Regions from separate parts of the Ruegeria sp. BC6 genome, predicted to be linked through region 2. Evidence: riboswitches for the same ligand, from Rfam matches in the RefSeq annotation. Region 2 holds a riboswitch; each other region holds the start of a gene.
The links. A riboswitch is a leader RNA that binds a small molecule or an ion and turns the genes downstream of it on or off. The one in region 2 is predicted to bind cobalamin.
Positions count from the first base shown of each region.

Region 1: another riboswitch for cobalamin. It lies ahead of ACR0MM_RS12490 (hypothetical protein); the one in region 2 lies ahead of ACR0MM_RS05630 (DUF1636 family protein).
Region 3: another riboswitch for cobalamin. It lies ahead of ACR0MM_RS15710 (DUF1636 family protein); the one in region 2 lies ahead of ACR0MM_RS05630 (DUF1636 family protein).

Region 1 is NZ_JBQFUM010000003.1:382,929-386,198, reverse strand. Features, by position in the region: gene ACR0MM_RS12500 (alpha/beta hydrolase family protein) at 1-220, opposite strand, end outside; gene ACR0MM_RS12495 (TetR/AcrR family transcriptional regulator) at 344-877, shown strand; cobalamin riboswitch at 906-1,123, shown strand; gene ACR0MM_RS12490 (hypothetical protein) at 1,210-1,617, shown strand; gene ACR0MM_RS12485 (protein-tyrosine phosphatase family protein) at 1,621-2,124, opposite strand; gene ACR0MM_RS12480 (DNA polymerase III subunit gamma/tau) at 2,280-3,270, shown strand, end outside.
Region 2 is NZ_JBQFUM010000001.1:1,121,983-1,125,252, forward strand. Features, by position in the region: gene ACR0MM_RS05620 (NAD(P)-dependent oxidoreductase) at 1-573, opposite strand, end outside; gene ACR0MM_RS05625 (LysR family transcriptional regulator) at 682-1,557, shown strand; cobalamin riboswitch at 1,630-1,834, shown strand; gene ACR0MM_RS05630 (DUF1636 family protein) at 1,917-2,300, shown strand; gene cobW (cobalamin biosynthesis protein CobW) at 2,303-3,270, shown strand, end outside.
Region 3 is NZ_JBQFUM010000005.1:240,056-243,325, reverse strand. Features, by position in the region: gene ACR0MM_RS15720 (hypothetical protein) at 14-433, opposite strand; gene ACR0MM_RS15715 (hypothetical protein) at 677-976, opposite strand; cobalamin riboswitch at 1,622-1,829, shown strand; gene ACR0MM_RS15710 (DUF1636 family protein) at 1,933-2,331, shown strand; gene ACR0MM_RS15705 (ABC transporter ATP-binding protein) at 2,328-3,134, shown strand; gene ACR0MM_RS15700 (ABC transporter substrate-binding protein) at 3,131-3,270, shown strand, end outside.

The DNA of each region.
Region 1 (3,270 bases), on a different contig from region 2:
CGAAATCCCGGTAATCATATGTCAGGCAAGCCATACCGCGCTCGGCGGCCAGCCAGCGAGCAAAGTGCTGATAGTAGTCACGTGGCACTCCTGTTGCGCCGTTCAGCACAACAACGGTTTGCGGCTCGACCGCCGGAGTGTAAAGCCGCGCCGCCAGCTGGGTCTGGCCCGACGGAAACTTAAAGTCTTCCACGTCAACCGCGTGCTGCGAATCCAACATCTTTGCCTCCAAACACTCTGGACCGATCGGTCTAATATTTTGTGTCTGGACCAATTGGTCTAGGCCTGTCAATATTTGGCCTGCATGACCCAACGTCCACCAAACACCAAAGATCGCCTGATCGTGACTGCCGCCCGACTGTTCCAGCGCTCGGGCTATAACGGTGTCGGTCTGGCGGAATTGCTGGCCGAAGCGCAAGCCCCCAAGGGTTCGCTTTATCACCATTTTCCAAAGGGCAAGCCGGATCTGGCCCTGGCGGCGGCCAGTTGGGCTTCGGACGGGATGTTGAGCATGATTGCTGCGGCATTCGACGACGCCGCGGATTTTCGCGACGGGGTCACCACCCTGTGCCACAAAATCGCGAAGCTGTTCGACACCTCGGCCCAATGGGAGACCTGCCCCATCGCCGCCACCCTGTTCGAAAGCCCCGACAACCGCGCGTTTCGGGAACATGCCGACCGTCTGTATGAAAGCTGGATCGTCGAAGTTCGAAACCACGCCGCGCGGTTCGGAGTTTCCGACCCTGAAAAAGCTGCGGACACCCTGTTCATCGTAATGCAGGGCGGCTGGCAATTGGCCCGCGCCCGCCGGGATTCGAATGTGCTGCGCAGACTGCCTGATCTGTTCCCTTGGGACTCACTCCGGCAACCGGGCTGAAACCGTCTTGACTCGATCCCGGATACACCGCTAGCGATGAGGGGATGGTTCCCGTGCCGTTTCGGTCCGGGATGAAAAGGGAACACGGTGCGGTCCAACCCGGAACTCCGGAGCGGACCAAGGCCGCGACTGCCCCCGCAACTGTAGGCGGAGAGCGATGCCTAAATACCACTGACCGCAAGGTTGGGAAGGTCGGCAAAGCAAAGACCCGCAAGTCAGGAGACCTGCCATCAAACGTGAAACCGAAACTCGGACGGGGTGTCCGGGCAGGGTCTGGCCTTGAAACCGGCGTCTGTCCAAATCCACCTCGCCCAGCGCGCGGAGGGCGCAACATGATTTGGAAGACCGATACCCATAAATTCGCGGCAACCATCTGCCAGCGCACCGGAAAGACCTGCCCGGCATTGGCGCGCATGGCACGGGCCATCGCGCAGGCAATGGCGACGGCGCAGGCCGCTACATCCCCCGACTTCCAAGTGGAAGGCAGTAGCGAACTGGCCCATTGCGAACATGGCTGCACGGCGCGGTTCGATGCACGTCCCGAACGGATCCGCGTGTATTGCGGATCGGCCGCCGCCACCCCGTCCTTCCGTCTTGAAACCTATGCCGACATGCTGTTTGACGACCAGAGCGACGCCCTGCCCTCGCAGGTCATCGGCGATCGACCCTGTGCGATGCTGCAGGCCACGGCGATCATGCCCGTGGTCAGAGCCGAGCGCGAGTTCCGCGCAACCGCCTGAAGGTCAGGTCGCCAGTGCCTCGCGCGCCGGGGCGACGGCCCAGTCCATCTGAGCATCAGTCTCGACCGCGCAGGGGCGTACGGCCCGCAGGCGTTTCAGGGCCTGTTCCGGCTGCTCGCCGCTTTCGATCATCAAGCGCAGAACAACCATGCCCGACCGTCCGCAACCGCCCCGGCAGTGGACCAGTACCCGCCCGCCGCCCGACAGCGCATGGCGGGCGGCGGCGCTGACTTCGGGCCAGCGGCCGGATATCTCGGTCGACGGCGCTGAGAAGTCGGCGACCGGCAGATGTGCCCACCGACAGGCGCGCCGATGAATGTCACAGCCCAATTCGCCTGCACCCACAGAAACCAGTTCGGCAAGGGTAGTCATCGAAATTACCAGCCCCGGCGCCCAGGCTGAAATCAGGTCCAGGTCTCCCTCATAGTCGCCGCCACCGCCGGGAACCGAGGTCAGGGCCAGCGTACCGCCGCCCACCTGCAATGCATGAACCACAAGATTTGTCATCAGACGTTCCCCCCGAAACTGGCTGATTGAACTCGATCCGCGCAGTATGCCTCACACCGCGCGCTCGCCAAAGCGAAAAACCTGCACCGGCGCTGTGGACGCGGGGCACCGGGAACTCTACCCTGCATCGTCAGTACGAATCCGTCAGAGCAGACATGACCACACAGTCCAGCCCCGCCTATCAGGTTCTCGCACGAAAATACCGCCCGGAAACCTTTGCCGACCTGGTCGGTCAGGATGCCATGGTGCGCACGCTGAAAAACGCGTTCGAGGCGGACCGGATCGCGCAGGCCTTCATCATGACCGGCATCCGTGGCACCGGCAAGACGACCACGGCCCGGATCATCGCCAAGGGCATGAACTGCATCGGACCCGACGGCAATGGCGGCCCAACGACCGAACCCTGCGGCCAGTGCGAGCATTGCGTGGCCATCATGGAAGGTCGCCATGTGGACGTGCTGGAAATGGACGCCGCCAGCCGCACCGGCGTGAACGACATCCGAGAGATCATCGACAGCGTGCGCTATCGCGCCGCCAGCGCGCGGTACAAGATCTACATCATCGACGAAGTCCACATGCTGTCGACCAGCGCCTTCAACGCGCTGTTGAAAACGCTGGAGGAACCACCCGAGCATGTGAAATTCATCTTTGCCACGACCGAGATCCGCAAGGTTCCGGTCACCGTGCTGTCGCGTTGCCAACGGTTCGACCTGCGCCGGATCGAGCCCGAAGTGATGATCGGCCTGCTGCGCAAGATCGCCACCGCCGAGGGCGCGGAAATCTCGGATGACGCGCTGGCCCTGATCACCCGCGCCGCCGAAGGCTCGGCCCGGGATGCGACCTCGCTGCTGGATCAGGCAATCAGCCATGGTGCCGGCGAAACCACCGCCGACCAGGTGCGCGCGATGCTGGGACTGGCCGACCGGGGCCGCGTGCTGGACCTGATGGACATGATCCTGCGCGGCGATGCGGCCGGGGCCCTGACCGAACTGGGCGCGCAATATGCCGAGGGCGCCGACCCGCTGGCGGTGTTGCGCGATCTGGCCGAAATCACGCATTGGGTCTCGGTGGTAAAGATCACCCCCGACGCAGCCGAAGATCCCACCGTATCGCCCGATGAACGCACCCGCGGCCAGCAGATGGCCG
Region 2 (3,270 bases):
GGCGGCCTTGGCGGTCACCAACGCCTCTGCGCAGGTGATCAGGTTGGCAGTGGCCAGATAGTTGGTCAACACCTTCAGAACCGAGGCCGTGCCCAGATCGCCGGTATGCAGAATGCGCCGCCCCATGGTCGTAAGGAACGGCAGGATACGCTCAAACGTGGCCCGGTCGCAGCCCGCGAAGATCGAGATATTGCCCGTGGCCGCCCGGTGGCACCCGCCCGAAACCGGGCAGTCCACCGCCGCCCCGCCGCGCTCGATTACCATGGCCCCCAGGCGTTTGACCTCGGCCTCGTCGGTGGTGGACATCTCCATCCAGATCTTACCGTGGGTCACCTCGGGCAGCATCTGCTGCATCACCGCTTCCGAGGCAGCGGGCGACGGCAGGCAGGTGATGACCGCATCGCAATCGCGCATCATCTGAGCAGGGCTTTCGCCGGCTTTTGCCCCCTTGGCGGCGAACTCCGCGACAAGATCGGGGTTCAGGTCGTACACCGTCAGGTCGATACCGTTGCGCAGCAGCGACCCCGACAGCTTGCCCCCCACATTGCCCAAACCGATGAACCCGACCTTCATGTTCTGCCCTCCTGCAGGCGCGTTTTCGTTGGCCTGAGTATTTCCGTTGCCCTGCAACAAAAGAAACGAATAAAAAGTCGATCTAGATGCAAAATATTTTGGTGCTGAATGGACCGCCTGCCCAATCCGGCTTGGCTGCGCAGCTTCGAGGCTGCCGCCCGCCATCTGAATTTCACAACCGCCGCGCAGGAGCTGGGCCTGACCCAGACGGCGGTGTCGCTGCATATCCGCTCGCTCGAGGCGGACCTTGGGCAGCCGCTTTTTGCCCGCAACGCACGACACCTGTCGCTGACCGAGCTGGGCCAGTCCTATGCGCTGACCGTGCGCCGGGCGCTGTCGGATATCGCGCTGTCCACCAACAGCCTGTTCGGCCCCGCCTCGCGGCAGGCGCTGACCATCCGGGCGGCGATATCGACGATGACCTACTGGATCGCGGCCGAGTTGCCCGCGTTCAGCGCCCAGCACCCCGAGATCCCGGTGCGGCTGGTGTCACATATCTGGAACGACTCGGCCGCGCCTGCGGATGTGGACGTGGAAATCCGGCTGGGCTATGGCGACTGGCCCGGAGTTGCGGCCGAACAGCTGTGCTCGGAACGGCTGGTGCCCGTCTGCCGGGCGCAGGACCCGGCGCCAGACCTGCAAAACGGCCCGTTGATTCACATTCTGGGGTATGAGGACAACTGGGCGCGGTACTTCGAGGCCACGGGCACCGACCTGCCCGACCGCCCCGCGCTTAATTCGGCGGATACGACCGTCACGGCGCTGCAACTGGTGATGGCCGGCGCTGGCTATGCCACCGTTCTGGAGCGGTTCGCGCGCAACGCCATCGCCCAGGGCGCGCCGATCCGGGTTGCGGGGCCGGCGATTCCCTTTGCCCAGTCGCATTATCTGATCCGCAGCGTCAGCGCGGCGCCTCCGTCCATCCCTGCCCAGTTGTTCCTGGCCTGGCTGCGCGACCGGCTGGCCGGCGATGCCGCGGATTGATCCCGGCAAGTCGCTTTTTCGATCCGACGCAGGGCACTTGGCCCCGCGCGCTTGACAACCCCCCTGCCCGTGCCGCATGTCGCTTGCGTTGGTGTCTGTGCAAGCAGATGAAAAGGGAATGCGTCAGCGGTTTTCCGTCAAACGCAGCCGCCCCCGCGACCGTGACCGGAGAGGGTGCCCAAATGCCACTGGCTGCTGGCCGGGAAGGCGGGACATCCGACAGAGCGCCGCTCTGACATCCGCAAGCCGGGAGACCTGCCAACGCCCGAAGACAAACCGGACGGGGTGTTCCGGTGTCGGGCCCATGTCCGCAACGTGGCCCGCGCATACCCCGTCCCCCGACAACCGAGTGAGGGGGGATGAGATACGTGACCGAGACCACACCAGTCGAGCTGCTGGTTTGCACCACCTGCCGACGCGGGCTGCCCATCGAGGATGACGCCCAGCGCCCCGGCACGCTGCTGCACAAGGCGCTGGCCGCTGCCGACCTGCCCGAAGGCATCACCCTGAAGCCGGTCGAATGCCTGTCGAACTGCGATCAGGGCTGCTCGATCGTTCTGCGCGGCGGGCCGTCGCGCTGGACCTTCGTCTATGAGAACCTGAACGAATCCGACCATGTCGAGATCATCGTCGAAGGCGCCACCAAATATCTGGCCGCCGATGATGGCCTTGTGAAATGGCGCGACCGCCCCGAACATTTCCGCAAGAACTGCGCCGCCCGCATTCCCCCGATTGGAGCCTGAGCATGAGCACCCTCGAAAAACTTCCCGTCACCGTCATCACCGGCTTTCTCGGCTCGGGCAAGACCACGCTGATCCGCCACCTGATGCAGAACCCGCAGGGCAAGCGGCTGGCCGTGGTGGTCAACGAATTCGGCGATGTGGGCGTCGATGGCGAGATCCTGAAAAGCTGCGCCATCCCCGACTGCCCGGCGGAAAACATCATGGAACTGGCCAATGGCTGCATCTGCTGCACCGTGGCCGATGACTTCATCCCCACGATCGAAGCGCTGATGGCGCTCGACCCGCGCCCCGATCACATCCTGATCGAAACCAGCGGTCTGGCCCTGCCGAAACCGCTGCTCAAGGCGTTCGACTGGCCCGATATCCGTTCCAAGATCACCGTGGACGGCGTGATCGCCCTGGCCGATGCCGAGGCCGTGGCCGCAGGCCGCTTCGCCCCGAATGTCGAGGCAGTGGACGCCCAGCGCATGGCCGATGACTCGATCGACCACGAAACGCCCCTGTCCGAGGTGTTCGAGGATCAGATCTCGTGCGCCGACATCATCCTGCTGACCAAGCCCGACCTGGCCGGCCCCGAAGGTGTGGCCAAGGCGCGTGAGATCATCGCCGCCGAGGCGCCGCGCCCCCTGCCCGTGGTGGAAGTGGCCGAGGGCGCGGTGGATGTGCGCGTGGTGCTGGGGCTGGAGGCCGCAGCCGAAGACGACATGGACGCCCGCCCCTCGCACCATGACGGCCATGACGACCACGAACATGACGATTTCGAAAGCATCGTGGTCGAACTGCCCGAACAGACCGACCCGGCGCAGCTGGTCGCCAATATCGAACGTCTGGCGAACGAGCTGAACATCCTGCGGGTCAAGGGCTATGCCGCCGTTGACGGCAAGCCGATGCGCCTGCTGGTCCAGGCAGTCGGCGCGCGGGTCCGGCATCAGTATGACCGCCCGTGGAAATCGGAGGAAGAGCGCCGCTC
Region 3 (3,270 bases), on a different contig from region 2:
GTGAGCAGAAACCTCACTGCGCTTCCCGCAACTCTGCCAGAAACTCGTCGCATGCCTGTGCGCTGCCGACGATCTCGTCAGTCGTTTCAATTCTTTGCAATGACGCCATTTCGGAATTCACGCGATTGAGGATCTGATCTGCTTGCTCGGCGGTGATCAGGTTCTCGGCCTGAGCTCCCTTCAATGTGGTGCACACACCGGCGGACAAGCCTGTCGCAACGCCGACACCCATCGCGGCCCCGCCGCCCAAGGTCATCGCTCCAACCACGCCGAGGATGAGCCCGATCACAAGCCCCAAGATCACTTTTCCCATGTTTTCCTCCCATTTTGCGGGAAAGAGTTCCGCCTTCATTCCTGGCGCAAACCACGTGCCCATCTGCATATCAAAACCAGTGCCAACAGGTTGAGCACCGGTGCAATCGCCGCGAGCCACGGTTTGGCCGACTCTGAGAAAAGGTCCACCGCAAGGACCCAAGGCAGACCCAGCGGCAAAAGGAATACGCCGGACAATGGGTCTCGCTCCTGTCCGAACCAGCCAAACGTGCCCGTCACAAACGCAAACAACGCCAACAGGTAAAGGGTCGCGAACGCGATGATGGTTATTCTGCAGACCAAGCCGGACCTCAGCGTATCAAGCCAGTGCTGCGCAGCCGATTTCGGCTACGCATCAAACGGGTCACAACGCGCCTTCGTCGCCGAGGAACTCGATACCAGCTGTCGCGCCATCACTGTAGGCAATACAATTCCACGGAGCCCGATCCTCTCCAACCCCAACGGTGACTTGTGTTCCAGCCTCGCTGAACGCGGATGAGAGCACGACGACTTGCGAATTGTTGGTTGTTTTGGCCACGTCTCGCAGACACGCCTGTTGGGCGGGTGTCAGTTCGGCAGGTGCGCTAGACGTGCTGGTGTCGTCGCAGGCCGCTAGCAGTGCGAAACACGTCGCGCCTGAAATCATCATGACTTTGTTAATCATTTTCTTCTCCTCACAGATTTGTTGATACTTTTGGAATAGGTGGTCTTATTTTGCGCGCTCACGTCTAAGCGGTCCCCGATCTTGCGGCCAATGACATGGCTGGCAGACAGATATTCTGCCGATCCCCGGGACCGTGAACAAAGCGTGCTGACGCAATGACGTTATGGGCAAAAACCGGTGCGAAGTTTCGAGGAAGGGTTCGTACGTTAAGTCCGGGCACCGCGTCCTCCCAACGCTGATCTTCGTGAAATGCCTTCCGACCGCCAGCACTCACTCCAGCAGTCGGAAGGGCCCGACGAAACGGGCGACAGCGACAACAACGGAGGTAAAGCTAAAGTTGTGTCGAATTCTTATGTTTGAATCAATCACAGGATAAATCAATGATTTTTCCGCGCGTAAATTTTGTACGCTTGCCAACGATAGGCTTCTGCATTCAAAGGGAAAAGGCGAGGCCGTTCACGGAGGCTTGGCAGTCAGCCCGCTTGCGCCGCCGTGTTTCGGGACCTTCCGAGCTATCTTAATCCAGTTGGTCAAAACGACGTGATTCGCGGCCCGGTCTGTCGCTCAGGTGGTGCCGAAGGGTCGCCTGGATACCTCCATTACGCACCCGCCCAGAACGTCGTTGACAGTGCAACCCGACTCATGGATGAGATTTGCGCTGATGGTTCCCGATCGTTTCGGCGGTCGGGTAAAAGGGAATACGGTGCGGCGCCGTTCTGACGCCAATTCCGTGACTGCCCCCGCAACTGTAGGCGGTGTGCGACCCCCGGATGCCACTGGGCCGATAGGTCTGGGAAGGCGGGGCAAGCCATACACCGCGAGTCAGGAGACCTGCCATCATCAAACGCAACTCAACCCGGGCGGGGTGTCCCGGAAGGAGGCCAAGATGGCATTTTCGGCTTACGCCGCTGACATGACTGGTTCCCTTTCCGCCCCGCGATTTCGCGGAGGGCGAAATGAACCGACAATCAACACATCACATCACGGTTTGCCTATCTTGCCGACCCAAGAGCGCAGCCGTACGCCCCGGGCCTGACCTGATCGGACGATTGCGCGCCGCGCTGGCCGAAGACGACGGTTTGGCAGGTTTTGACGTTTCCGGTGCGGCCTGCATGGCCGGGTGCACCCGACCCTGTACCGTCGCCTATCACGCGCCGGGCAAGGCATCTTACCTGTTTGGCGGCCTGACGTCTGAAGAGACCGGGGCATTGGTGGAATTCGCCCGGCTGTACCAGCAGTTGCGCGATGGATGGTGCAGCTCGGTCGACCGCCCGGCCGGGCTTCGCCACGCGACGCTGGCCCGCATTCCAGCCGCGATGGCTGCGTCTTCGGAAAATGCGGATTGCGCCTCATGAGCGCGCCTTTGCTGTCGGTGGATACCGTCACCTGGGCGCCGCGAAAACGAGCGCCGTTGGTGCTGCACGAGACCAGTTTTGCGCTGATGCGCGGGCAGGTCATGGGGGTTGTGGGGCCGAACGGTGCCGGCAAGACAACCCTTCTGCGGATGATCTACGGCTATCACCGTCCGTCCTCGGGCGACATTCTGGTGGACGGCGTGTCCGTCAAAAGAATGGCCCCCCGGGCGCTGGCGCGTCAGGTTGCCGCCGTGCTGCAGGAGCAGCCCTCGGATTTCGCGCTGACCGTGCGCGACGTCGTGGCGTTGGGACGTGTGCCGCACCGGTTAGGCCTGTCCACGCCCGGCAGTCGTGACCACCAGATCATCGAGTCCGCGCTTCACCGAATGGATCTGCACGGGTTTGCCGACCGTGGGCTGGCCACTCTGTCCGGCGGCGAGCGTCAGCGTGTGATGGTCGCCCGCGCCCTTGCCCAAGAGCCCCGGATTCTTGTGCTGGACGAGCCTACCAACCACCTGGACATCCGCAACCAGCTAGAGGTGTTGCGGCTGATCCGGGACCTCGACCTGACGATCGTCACCTCGCTGCACGACCTGAACCTGGCCGCCGACGTCTGCGACCATGTTCTGGTTCTGAAAAACGGTCGACCCTGCGGCTTTGGCCCACCCCAGACAGTGCTGAGTGACAGGCTGGTCTCTGACACGTTCGAAGTCACCGCCCGGCAAGAGCAGCTCAGCCTCAGTCACAAACCTCACCTGACCTATCAACTCCCCAATCCCCAACCAGAAGGAAGCTTGGAATGAAACCGACCACCCTGGCCCTGGGCCTTGCTTTGGCCGCCAACACCGCGACCGCGGAAACCGCCGTGCAAAGTTGCAATCGAACCGTCACCTTTGACGAACCGCCCAAGGCGGCGATCTCGAACGACGTGAACCTGAC